DNA from 2 places in the Metabacillus indicus genome. Region 2 is predicted to be linked to the other one. Evidence: a T-box and tRNA genes for the amino acid it is inferred to sense, from the RefSeq annotation. Region 2 holds a T-box; the other holds one or more tRNA genes.

Region 1 (6,101 bases), 1.8 Mb from region 2:
GAGAAGGGGCGGACGCGGAATTCAGGGAATGGGCACGAATGAAGATGATTTCGTCGAACATTTGCTCACAACTTCAACCCACGACACGATCCTGTTCTTCACGAACAAAGGAAAGGTTTACCGTACAAAAGGCTACGAGATTCCTGAGTACGGAAGAACGGCAAAAGGTCTGCCGATCATTAACCTTCTTGAGATTGAAAAAGGGGAATGGGTCAATGCCATCATTCCTGTTTCGGAATTTGCAGATGACTGGTCTCTCTTCTTCACAACGAAAGAAGGAATCTCAAAACGGTCTCCGCTTTCTCAGTTTGCCAACATCAGAAAAGGCGGCCTGATTGCTGTCAATCTGCGCGAGGCAGATGAACTGATTTCTGTAAGGCTGACGGACGGAACGAAACACATCATGATCGGAACGAAAAAGGGAATGCTGATCCGCTTCCCGGAAACAGACGTCCGCTCAATGGGCCGTACGGCTACAGGGGTAAAAGGCATTACGCTTGATGCGGATGACGAAGTTGTCGGCATGGAGATCCTGGAAGAGGACGCAGACGTTCTGACTGTCACGCGAAACGGATTCGGCAAGCGGACGCCTGCAGCTGAATACCGCGTGCAAAGCCGTGGCGGAAAAGGGATTAAAACATGTAATGTAACCGAAAAGAACGGTACTGTCATATCTGTTAAGCCTTCAACAGGAGAAGAGGACCTGATGCTGATTACAGCAAGCGGCGTTCTGATCCGGATGGCAATTGACAGCATTTCGACAACGGGACGAAACACACAGGGCGTCAAGCTGATTAAGCTTGGCGGCGAAGAACACGTTGCAACAGTAGCGGTAGTGGAAAAAGAAGAACTGGAACCTGAAGAGGATTTGACAGAAGAACAGATTCAGGATTCTGAAACTGAAGCACCGCCGGAAGATCCATCAGGCACTGAAGAATAAGCGGGAAAAGTACAGCGGAAGCTGTACTTTTTTTCTGCCTTTTTTATTCAATAAATCCATATCCTTCTAAAATATTGGGTTATAATCAGGTTGGGAGGGATTCATGTGAGGGTCCATATCAATCAGATAAATGAGGGGAACATCTTGCTGAAGGATGTTCTTTCAGCATCGGGTAAACCGCTTATGCGGAAACATACTGTACTTAAACGGGAACTTATCGATGTTTTGCATGCGTTTTTAATAGAAACAGTAGATATAGAATCATTCAGTGAGACCGAGCAGGACAAAAACGTTCCGGCTGACAAGTCTGTTACACCGTTTGGGGCGGTCTATCATGCTGCTGTTCAGGGCTTTAAAAAACTGTATGCGGACTGGCATTCAGGTGCTTCAGTTGACATCTCAAAGGTTAGAAATCTTCTGATTCCTGCTGTGGAACATATCCTGCAGCACCCGTCAGAAGTGTTTAAAACAACCGGATATACAGGAGAAGAAGACTATCTCTACCATCAATCTGTATCAGCGGCGCTCCTAAGCGCAAGCCTCGCCAAATCTTCAGGCTTCCCGCACGGCGACGTGATTCAGATTGCAATGACAGGACTTCTTTGCGACTGCGGTCTGACAAAGCTTGATCAGGGGTTTATTCAGAAGAAAAGAGCTCTGACGGCAAAGGAATTTGACGAAATCAAACAGCATCCTGTGCACAGCTATAAAATGCTTAAAAACATTGTATCTTTAAAAGAAGCTGTCAAGATCGGCGTCCTGCAGCATCATGAACGAATGGACGGGAGCGGGTATCCCCTCGGCACTAAAGGAGATCAGCTTCATCCTTACGGTAAAATTGCAGCACTCGCCCACGCCTATCAGGCCATGGTCAGCACCAGGCCTTACAGGCACCGGCAGTCTCCATTTCTCGTTCTTGAGCAGCTGATGGAAGATGAGTTTGGTAGATTTGACCTTTCAGCTCTTAAAGCATTGAGAAAAGGGCTGCTGACATTCAGCAGCGGAACATTCATCAGGCTGTCTGACGGGCGAACAGCAGAAATTGTCTTTATAGAAGACCAGCAGCCTGCAAGACCTCTTGTGAAGCTTCAGGACAGCGGGGAAATGATTGCTCTGAAAGAATATAGACAGCTATATATAGAGGAAATATTATAAGAGCAACTTTTTGCTCTTTTTTTATTGCTTATTTAAAAGAATGCTGATATAATTCTAAAAGTCAGTAAGAAAGCCACTACATAAGCGAGTTTAGCAAAAAAACATTTTCAAAATGTTATTGACTTAATGGGCTTTAGAGTGATATACTGATTAGGTCGCTTCGAGATGAAACGACATCAAAAGTTCTTTGAAAACTAAACAAAACCAAAAGCGTACCAAACGTTTTAAATTTTTAAGTCAGCAACATTTATGAGTCACAAATTTTCTTCGGAGAGTTTGATCCTGGCTCAGGACGAACGCTGGCGGCGTGCCTAATACATGCAAGTCGAGCGGACCTCTTCGGAGGTCAGCGGCGGACGGGTGAGTAACACGTGGGCAACCTGCCTGTAAGACTGGGATAACTCCGGGAAACCGGAGCTAATACCGGATACTATGTCAAACCGCATGGTTTGACATTCAAAGACGGTTTCGGCTGTCACTTACAGATGGGCCCGCGGCGCATTAGCTAGTTGGTGAGGTAATGGCTCACCAAGGCGACGATGCGTAGCCGACCTGAGAGGGTGATCGGCCACACTGGGACTGAGACACGGCCCAGACTCCTACGGGAGGCAGCAGTAGGGAATCTTCCGCAATGGACGAAAGTCTGACGGAGCAACGCCGCGTGAGTGATGAAGGTTTTCGGATCGTAAAACTCTGTTGTCAGGGAAGAACAAGTGCCGGAGTAACTGCCGGCACCTTGACGGTACCTGACCAGAAAGCCACGGCTAACTACGTGCCAGCAGCCGCGGTAATACGTAGGTGGCAAGCGTTGTCCGGAATTATTGGGCGTAAAGCGCGCGCAGGCGGTTTCTTAAGTCTGATGTGAAAGCCCCCGGCTCAACCGGGGAGGGTCATTGGAAACTGGGAAACTTGAGTGCAGAAGAGGAGAGTGGAATTCCACGTGTAGCGGTGAAATGCGTAGAGATGTGGAGGAACACCAGTGGCGAAGGCGACTCTCTGGTCTGTAACTGACGCTGAGGCGCGAAAGCGTGGGGAGCGAACAGGATTAGATACCCTGGTAGTCCACGCCGTAAACGATGAGTGCTAAGTGTTAGAGGGTTTCCGCCCTTTAGTGCTGCAGCTAACGCATTAAGCACTCCGCCTGGGGAGTACGGTCGCAAGACTGAAACTCAAAGGAATTGACGGGGGCCCGCACAAGCGGTGGAGCATGTGGTTTAATTCGAAGCAACGCGAAGAACCTTACCAGGTCTTGACATCCTTTGCCACTTCTAGAGATAGAAGGTTCCCCTTCGGGGGACAAAGTGACAGGTGGTGCATGGTTGTCGTCAGCTCGTGTCGTGAGATGTTGGGTTAAGTCCCGCAACGAGCGCAACCCTTGATCTTAGTTGCCAGCATTCAGTTGGGCACTCTAAGGTGACTGCCGGTGACAAACCGGAGGAAGGTGGGGATGACGTCAAATCATCATGCCCCTTATGACCTGGGCTACACACGTGCTACAATGGATGGTACAAAGGGCTGCGAGACCGCGAGGTTTAGCCAATCCCATAAAACCATTCTCAGTTCGGATTGCAGGCTGCAACTCGCCTGCATGAAGCTGGAATCGCTAGTAATCGCGGATCAGCATGCCGCGGTGAATACGTTCCCGGGCCTTGTACACACCGCCCGTCACACCACGAGAGTTTGCAACACCCGAAGTCGGTGGGGTAACCGCAAGGAGCCAGCCGCCTAAGGTGGGGTAGATGATTGGGGTGAAGTCGTAACAAGGTAGCCGTATCGGAAGGTGCGGCTGGATCACCTCCTTTCTAAGGATATGAGGTCGCTTTTGGTTTTTGTTTAGTTTTGAGAGAACTTTGTTCTCCATTTAAATAGGAAGTTTACTTTACAAGTAAGCGAGAACGTCATGCGCGTGCTTTTTTGTTCGTCGCAATCGTCTCTTTTATCCTTATATGAGATGGGCCTATAGCTCAGCTGGTTAGAGCGCACGCCTGATAAGCGTGAGGTCGATGGTTCGAGTCCATTTAGGCCCACCATCTCTTTAATACGGGGCCTTAGCTCAGCTGGGAGAGCGCCTGCCTTGCACGCAGGAGGTCAGCGGTTCGATCCCGCTAGGCTCCACCTAGAAAGTTGTTCTTTGAAAACTGGATAACGTAATTGATAACAAGTAATTCACTGAGATTTACGCTTACCATAGTGATTTTCTTAGACTTTACAGTCTAAACAAACGATTGACCAATTTTGGTTAAGTTATGAAGGGCGCACGGTGGATGCCTTGGCACTAGGAGCCGATGAAGGACGGGACTAACACCGATATGCTTTGGGGAGCTGTAAGTAAGCTTTGATCCAGAGATTTCCGAATGGGGAAACCCACTGTTCGTAATGGAACAGTATCTTTACCTGAATACATAGGGTACTGAAGGCAGACCCGGGGAACTGAAACATCTAAGTACCCGGAGGAAGAGAAAGCAAATGCGATTTCCCAAGTAGCGGCGAGCGAAACGGAATCAGCCCAAACCAAGAGGCTTGCCTCTTGGGGTTGTAGGACACTCTATACGGAGTTACAAAGGAACGGGGTAGATGAAGCGGCCTGGAAAGGCCTGTCATAGAAGGTAAAAACCCTGTAGTCGAAACTTCGTTCCCTCCAGAGTGGATCCTGAGTACGGCGGGACACGTGAAATCCCGTCGGAATCCGGGAGGACCATCTCCCAAGGCTAAATACTACCTAGTGACCGATAGTGAACCAGTACCGTGAGGGAAAGGTGAAAAGCACCCCGGAAGGGGAGTGAAAAGATCCTGAAACCGTGTGCTTACAAGTAGTCAGAGCCCGTTAACGGGTGATGGCGTGCCTTTTGTAGAATGAACCGGCGAGTTACGATCCCGTGCAAGGTTAAGTTGATGAGACGGAGCCGCAGCGAAAGCGAGTCTGAATAGGGCGAATTAGTACGTGGTCGTAGACCCGAAACCAGGTGATCTACCCATGTCCAGGGTGAAGTTCAGGTAACACTGAATGGAGGCCCGAACCCACGCACGTTGAAAAGTGCGGGGATGAGGTGTGGGTAGCGGAGAAATTCCAATCGAACTTGGAGATAGCTGGTTCTCTCCGAAATAGCTTTAGGGCTAGCCTCGAGTATGAGAGTCTTGGAGGTAGAGCACTGATTGGACTAGGGGCCCTCATCGGGTTACCGAATTCAGTCAAACTCCGAATGCCAAAGACTTGCTCCTCGGGAGTCAGACTGCGAGTGATAAGATCCGTAGTCAAGAGGGAAACAGCCCAGACCGCCAGCTAAGGTCCCAAAGTATACGTTAAGTGGAAAAGGATGTGGAGTTGCTTAGACAACCAGGATGTTGGCTTAGAAGCAGCCACCATTTAAAGAGTGCGTAATAGCTCACTGGTCGAGTGACTCTGCGCCGAAAATGTACCGGGGCTAAACGTATCACCGAAGCTGCGGACTGTTCTTACGAACAGTGGTAGGAGAGCGTTCTAAGGGCGTCGAAGCCAGACCGGAAGGACTGGTGGAGCGCTTAGAAGTGAGAATGCCGGTATGAGTAGCGAAAGAGGGGTGAGAATCCCCTCCACCGAATGCCTAAGGTTTCCTGAGGAAGGCTCGTCCGCTCAGGGTTAGTCGGGACCTAAGCCGAGGCCGAAAGGCGTAGGCGATGGACAACAGGTTGATATTCCTGTACCACCTCCTCACCATTTGAGCAATGGGGGGACGCAGGAGGATAGGGCAAGCGCGCTGTTGGATATGCGCGTCCAAGCAGTTAGGCCGGGAAGTAGGCAAATCCGCTTCCCATATAAGGCTGAGCTGTGATGGCGAGGGAAATTTAGTACCGAAGTTCCTGATTCCACACTGCCAAGAAAAGCCTCTAGCGAGGTGAGAGGTGCCCGTACCGCAAACCGACACAGGTAGGCGAGGAGAGAATCCTAAGGTGAGCGAGAGAACTCTCGTTAAGGAACTCGGCAAAATGACCCCGTAACTTCGGGAGAAGGGGTGCTTTTTAGGGTGAA
Region 2 (6,101 bases):
TTCTAAATAAAGGGATGGATGATAATAAGTATGAGGCAGGGATTTTCGTTCATACAGTTCCTGAAAAGCAAAATCATGTATGCTTCTTGCAGTGGGGATAATCGCTAATTTTTCAAGTTCAATTGCAAGTCCGGTTTCTTCACAAATGCCGTACGTTCCGTTTTTTATTTTAAGGAGCGCTCTCTCAACGTCGTTCAGCTCTTCTTTCACATGTCCCATAATTGTTTTTTCTTTGTATGGATAAAATAAATGAGGCTGTTCTGTCTCCATATCAAACAGACAATGATCAAAAAGCCTTGACTTAAGCTCTCGCTGCATCAATTGAAGCTCATGCCAGATAGCATCTATACTCATAGCGGACATCTCCTTGTGGCTTGGCTTTGTACCTATAGTCTATCCGGATTGAAGGCCCTCACGCTGATAAGAATTTTCCTGTGGAGGGAATAAGAAAAGCGGAATCGCCCGTTTAGCTCCGGGAGTCAGATAAGGAAACGGCGGTAAAGGCGCTTTTTGCCTTTGCCGACGGTTCCGTTCTGACAGAGGAGTTGGGCGATGGAGCTGGACACCACGAAAAGCGGAATCAGCCGTTTAGCTCCGACAGGCAGAAAAGAAATCCCCCTAAAAGTCCGGGTTTGACTTTTTGGGGGATTTTGTTCTGACGGAGGAGTTGGCTGATGGAGCTGGACACCGCGAAAAGCGGAGCCGACCGTTTAACCCTTTCAGTCAGATAAGAAATCACCGGAAAAGTACGGGTCCCGCCTTTTTTGGGGATTTTGTTCTGTCGGAGGAGTTGGCTGATGGAGCTGGACACCACGAAAAGCGGAATCAGCCGTTTAGTCAATAGGAGTGCACACAAAAAAAACCGCTGATCAATTCAGCGGTTTTTCTATGTGTTTAAGCAGTCGTATAATGTTCGTCAACAATCGCTGCACAGCGCGTGCAGAGTGTTTTATGATTTTCATTTTCGCCCACATCGGTTGTGACAACCCAGCATCTTTCACATGTTTCGCCTTCAGCAGGCTTAACGGTGATTTTTACTTTTTCGCAAGTATGTGCATCCTCAGGAGCGTCCTCATAATTACCTGCAAGCTTAAAGCCTGATACAATGAACAGCTGCTTTAAGTTTTCATCAATGGATTGGAGCAATTGTTTCGCTTCACCGTTCGCATATACTTCGATGCTTGCAGTCAGCGATTTGCCGATTACTTTTTCATTGCGGGCTTCTTCAAGTGCCTTTAAGACATCATCGCGAAGCTCCATGAAAGCATCCCATTTCTTCTCAAGCAGGTCAGCGCCGGCAATTTCTTTGCTTTCAGGCATATCTGTCAGCTGAACGCTTTCTTCTGAAACAGAGTCAATGTGTGCCCATACTTCATCAGCCGTGTGAGGAAGAATTGGAGCAACCAGCTTGACAAGTGAAAGCAGCGTGTCATAAAGAACGGTCTGAATGGCGCGGCGCTCTTTGTTATCAGGAGCTTCGATGTAGAGAACATCTTTAGCGAAATCCAGATAGAAGGAGCTCAGTTCGATCGTGCAGAAATTATGAACCGCATGGAAGATGGCCGCGAACTCATAGTCTTCATACGATTTTTTCACTTTGTCTGTCAGCTTGTTCAGCTTAACCATCATGTAACGGTCAACATCGCGAAGCTCGTCAAACGCGAGGGCATCTGTTTCCGGATTAAAATCAGCAAGGTTTCCAAGAAGGAAACGGAAAGTATTGCGGATTTTTCTGTACACCTCAGCCACTTGCTTCAGAATGTTGTCTGAAACTCTTACATCAGCCTGGTAGTCAACAGAAGCAACCCAAAGACGAAGAATGTCTCCCCCAAGCTGGTTCATAACTTTTGAAGGCAGCACAACGTTCCCAAGAGATTTACTCATTTTGCGTCCTTCTCCGTCCAGGGCAAAACCATGGCTGAGAACGCCTTTATATGGAGCTTTTCCTGTTACAGCAACACCTGTGGACAGGGAAGAGTTAAACCAGCCGCGGTATTGATCAGAGCCTTCCAAATAAAGGTCTGCCGGACGCTGCAGATCATCTCTTTCAAGCAATACTGCCTGATGCGATGAACCAGAGTCGAACCAGACATCCATGATGTCCTGTTCTTTCGTGAAGTTTCCATTCGGGCTGCCAGGATGCGTGAATCCCTCAGGAAGAAGATCTTTTGTTTCACGTTCAAACCAGATGTTTGAACCGTGCTCGCGGAACAGGCCGGATACATGATCGATTGTTTCATCCGTAATGATCGGCTCTCCATTTTCTGCATAAAAGACAGGAATCGGAACTCCCCATGCACGCTGTCTAGAAATACACCAGTCCCCGCGGTCGCGAACCATGTTGAACAATCTTGTCTCGCCCCAGGCAGGTACCCATTTCGTATCTTTTACCGCCTGAAGAAGATCCTCGCGGAAATCCTTGATGGATGCAAACCACTGGGCAGTTGCACGGAAAATTGTCGGTTTTTTCGTTCTCCAGTCATGAGGGTATGAGTGTGTGATGAACGAAAGCTTAAGCAGTGCGCCTGCTTCTTCAAGCTTTTCTGTAATCGGCTTGTTTGCCGCATCATAGAACATGCCTTCAAACCCTGGAGCTTCGCTTGTCATATGTCCCTTTTCATCAACCGGACAAAGAACACCAAGACCGTATTTCTGACCGACGATAAAGTCATCTTCCCCATGGCCAGGTGCAGTATGAACGCAGCCGGTACCGGCATCTGTCGTAACATGTTCGCCCAGAACAACGAGGGATTCGCGGTCATACAGCGGATGCTTTGCAGACACTCTTTCGATCTCTGCGCCTTTGAATGTTTTGACAGCCTTATAGTCTTCCCATCCGAGTTCTTTAGCTACCGTTTCAAGCAATGCTGATGCAACAACGAATGATTCCCCACCTGCATCTGCCACCGTATACTCAAGGTCCGGATGAACAGCAATGCCAAGGTTTGCAGGAATCGTCCACGGAGTAGTCGTCCAGATAATGATTTTTTCTCCGCCGCTCAGCACTTCATTTCCCTGTGCAACAGTAAATGCTACATAAATAGAAGCAGAGCGTTTGTCATAATACTCGATTTCAGCTTCTGCAAGAGCAGACTCACTTGAAGGTGACCAGTAAACCGGCTTTAATCCTTTATAGATGTACCCTTTCTTCGCCATTTCCCCGAACACTTTGATCTGCTGGGCTTCATACTCCGGATTCAGCGTCACATAAGGGTTTTCCCAGTCACCGCGAACACCGAGACGCTTAAACTGCTCACGCTGATTGTTGATTTGCTCCCATGCATACTCTGCGCACAGCTTGCGGAATTCAGCTACACTTAATTCTTTGCGGTTTACTTTTTTGTTTTTAGTAAGAGCCGTTTCAATCGGCAGACCATGTGTGTCCCAGCCCGGAACATACGGAGCGTTGTATCCGCTAATTGATTTATAGCGGACGATAAAATCCTTCAGCACTTTGTTCAGTGCATGGCCCATGTGGATATCTCCATTTGCATACGGCGGTCCGTCATGAAGAATAAACATCGGGCGGTCTTTTGTGCGCTCCTGAACTTTTTGGTAAATCGTCATTTCTTCCCATTTTTCCTGAATTTGCGGTTCGCGGTTAGGAAGGTTTCCTCTCATCGGAAATTCGGTTTTCGGCATCAGCAGGGTATCTTTGTACTCCATCGGTATTCCTCCAGACAGTTTGTAATGGGGCAGAGAAAACACAAAAAACCTTCTCATCCCAGAAGGGACGAGAAGGTTTCTCGCGGTACCACCCTTTTAGATAAGCTAAAAAAACTGCTTATCCTCTTTGAGATTCGTAACGTGAATAACGCGTTTTTGCTTACTGATTCTATAGGTTCAGCAAAAAAACTCGAGGGTGATTTTCGCAAGTTTGCTTCTTTGCCGGACTCGCACCAACTCCGGCTCGCTTTAAAAGATTTCATACTGCTACTGTCCCTGTCATGGTTTTTTAATCATTTATTTAATAGTAGTCATCAAATTATATGTGAAATGGTGCTTCAAAGTCAAGACTGTACCTTTGATTCTTCGCGTTCCTCGTATAATGATTCAAGTTCATACTCAAGGAGGTGATCCCAGTCATCATTTTTAAGAAGGTCAAGCTGTGCTTCAATCAGCATCTGGAAGCGTGTTCTGAAAACTTTCGACTGCTTTTTCAGCTCTTCAATTTCCACAGCTATTTTTCTTGATTTAGAAAGAGATTCATTAATGATCCGGTCAGCGTTTTTCTCTGCTTCCTTCACAATCAGCTTAGCTTCCTTTTGTGCGTGGCGGCGGACTTCCTCAGCAGCCTCCTGCGCTACAAGAATGGATTTATTGAGTGTTTCCTCGATATTTGAAAAATGACCAATGCGTTCATTAAGTTCAGTCACTTTGTTTTCGAGTTCTTTTTTCTCGCGGATGGCAAGCTCATAATCTTTGATGACCTGGTCGAGGAACTCATTGACTTCGTCCTCGTCATAGCCCCGGAACCCTTTGTTAAATTCTTTGTTATGAATATCAAGCGGTGTTAACGGCACTTCTGCCACCTCCAGTATGTATTGATCAATCGATCTTTCTTCAAGTATAATTCATATTTTGACAGAAAAGGCAAAAATCCTTCTAATTTCCCAAATTTATTTTTGAATGCCATATGAAATTTTCCACTTATCTTTCTTTGTCCTGCCATCAATCGACAATAGTTTGGATCTGCCGTGGCCTCTGACAGAAAGCGTGTCTCCCTCTCTGCATTCAAATGACGGCTGCTCGATGACCCGAAAGTTTACTTTCACATAACCCGTCTGAACAAGCGCGCCGATTTTTTGCCGGGAAATGTTATAAACAGATGCTGCAACAGCATCAAGCCTTAAGGAACTGACGGTCGCTGTTTTTTCCAGCATTTCTTCCACATGGAGGATGCGCTCACTCCAGTCAAGTGCGCTCAGCGAAACTTTTGCCCGGCCGATTTCAGTCAGATTCATCAAAAGAAAAGATTCTGTTTCTTTTGCAGCAACCAGCTGTATCCGGTCGCCGGAAAACAGCAGATCGCCGAATTTTGACCGTTTGAGCCCGAGTGACATTAAAGCACCCAGTACTTGCCGGTGTTCGATGCTAACAAACTTAGACGGATATCCGATTTCAAGCAGGGAAAGCTGGAAATCCTCATGGGAAGGAACAAAGTAGTCCGGATAAAGCAAAGCCCGTTTTCGTTCCATATTCTCTCCCGAAAACTGAAGACACACATCCGTGCTTGATCCGACGACTGCTTTAACCATTTCCTGCTCTCTCGGGTCAAGAAAATCCGTCAATTTTGGAGCATAGCTGTTCATGACACTTTCTTTCCATTCTGAAGCCTGATCGATAAAATGCCGTTCTTCCTGTCTGAAGTGCTGATAAATGTGGTCCATATTAATCTTCCAGCCTTTTCGTTAAGCTCTTATAAATTGATGCCAAAATGAAAACAGTGCCGTTATGTACGGCACCGCCTGTATCTTATCCAATCATTGTGAAAATCGAGTTAAGCCCGTATCCTGCAAATCGCAGAGCAAGAAGTGCAACAATTGGTGAGATGTCAATCATGCCAAGCGGCGGAATAAACCTGCGGAAAGGTTCAAGGTACGGCTCTACAATTTTAGCAAGCAGCTGTCCGAAACTGCTTTCTCTTGCATTCGGAAACCATGAAAGCAAGATGTAAATAATAATCGCATAAGAATAAACCTGCAACAACGTAAATAAAACATCAGCTACTACGCCCATTTATTTTTACCACCTCTGATCTTCTTCCGAGACAATTTCTGAAATCGAGCCTGCAACATCAACGTTATCCGGTGTGCACAGGAAAATATTCGCTCCTATTTTCTGAATGTCTCCACCTATAGCGTACACAGTTCCGCTTAAAAAGTCTACAATGCGCTTTGCCTGGTCATGCTGAATGCGCTGCAGATTGACAACAACTGCCCGTCTGTTCTTCAGCTGATCGGCAACATCCTGTGCTTCGGCGTATACCCTCGGCTCGCATAAAACCACTTTAGATGATTTCTGAACACTTTGCAAACTGACAACATTCTGTTTGGTCTGCTGCGGCTTTGGAGTAAACGGCTGTTCTTCCTCGTAATCAT

What was found. The T-box of region 2 lies ahead of ileS (isoleucine--tRNA ligase). A T-box ahead of a tRNA ligase gene usually reads a tRNA of that ligase, here a tRNA-Ile.
Region 1: it has a tRNA-Ile gene. The T-box ahead of ileS (isoleucine--tRNA ligase) is inferred to sense a tRNA for this amino acid. The anticodon was not compared.

What each region holds. Positions count from the first base shown of each region.
Region 1 is NZ_CP176757.1:10,324-16,424, forward strand. It holds gene gyrA (DNA gyrase subunit A) at 1-940, shown strand, start outside; gene ACK1LH_RS00050 (HD-GYP domain-containing protein) at 1,046-2,095, shown strand; rRNA gene ACK1LH_RS00055 (16S ribosomal RNA) at 2,360-3,897, shown strand; tRNA gene ACK1LH_RS00060 (tRNA-Ile) at 4,049-4,125, shown strand; tRNA gene ACK1LH_RS00065 (tRNA-Ala) at 4,138-4,210, shown strand; rRNA gene ACK1LH_RS00070 (23S ribosomal RNA) at 4,333-6,101, shown strand, end outside.
Region 2 is NZ_CP176757.1:1,798,676-1,804,776, reverse strand. It holds gene ACK1LH_RS09020 (TraR/DksA family transcriptional regulator) at 1-354, opposite strand, end outside; gene ileS (isoleucine--tRNA ligase) at 895-3,666, opposite strand; T-box leader at 3,727-3,958, opposite strand; gene ACK1LH_RS09010 (DivIVA domain-containing protein) at 4,011-4,523, opposite strand; gene ACK1LH_RS09005 (RNA-binding protein) at 4,620-5,390, opposite strand; gene ACK1LH_RS09000 (YggT family protein) at 5,476-5,739, opposite strand; gene ACK1LH_RS08995 (cell division protein SepF) at 5,746-6,101, opposite strand, start outside.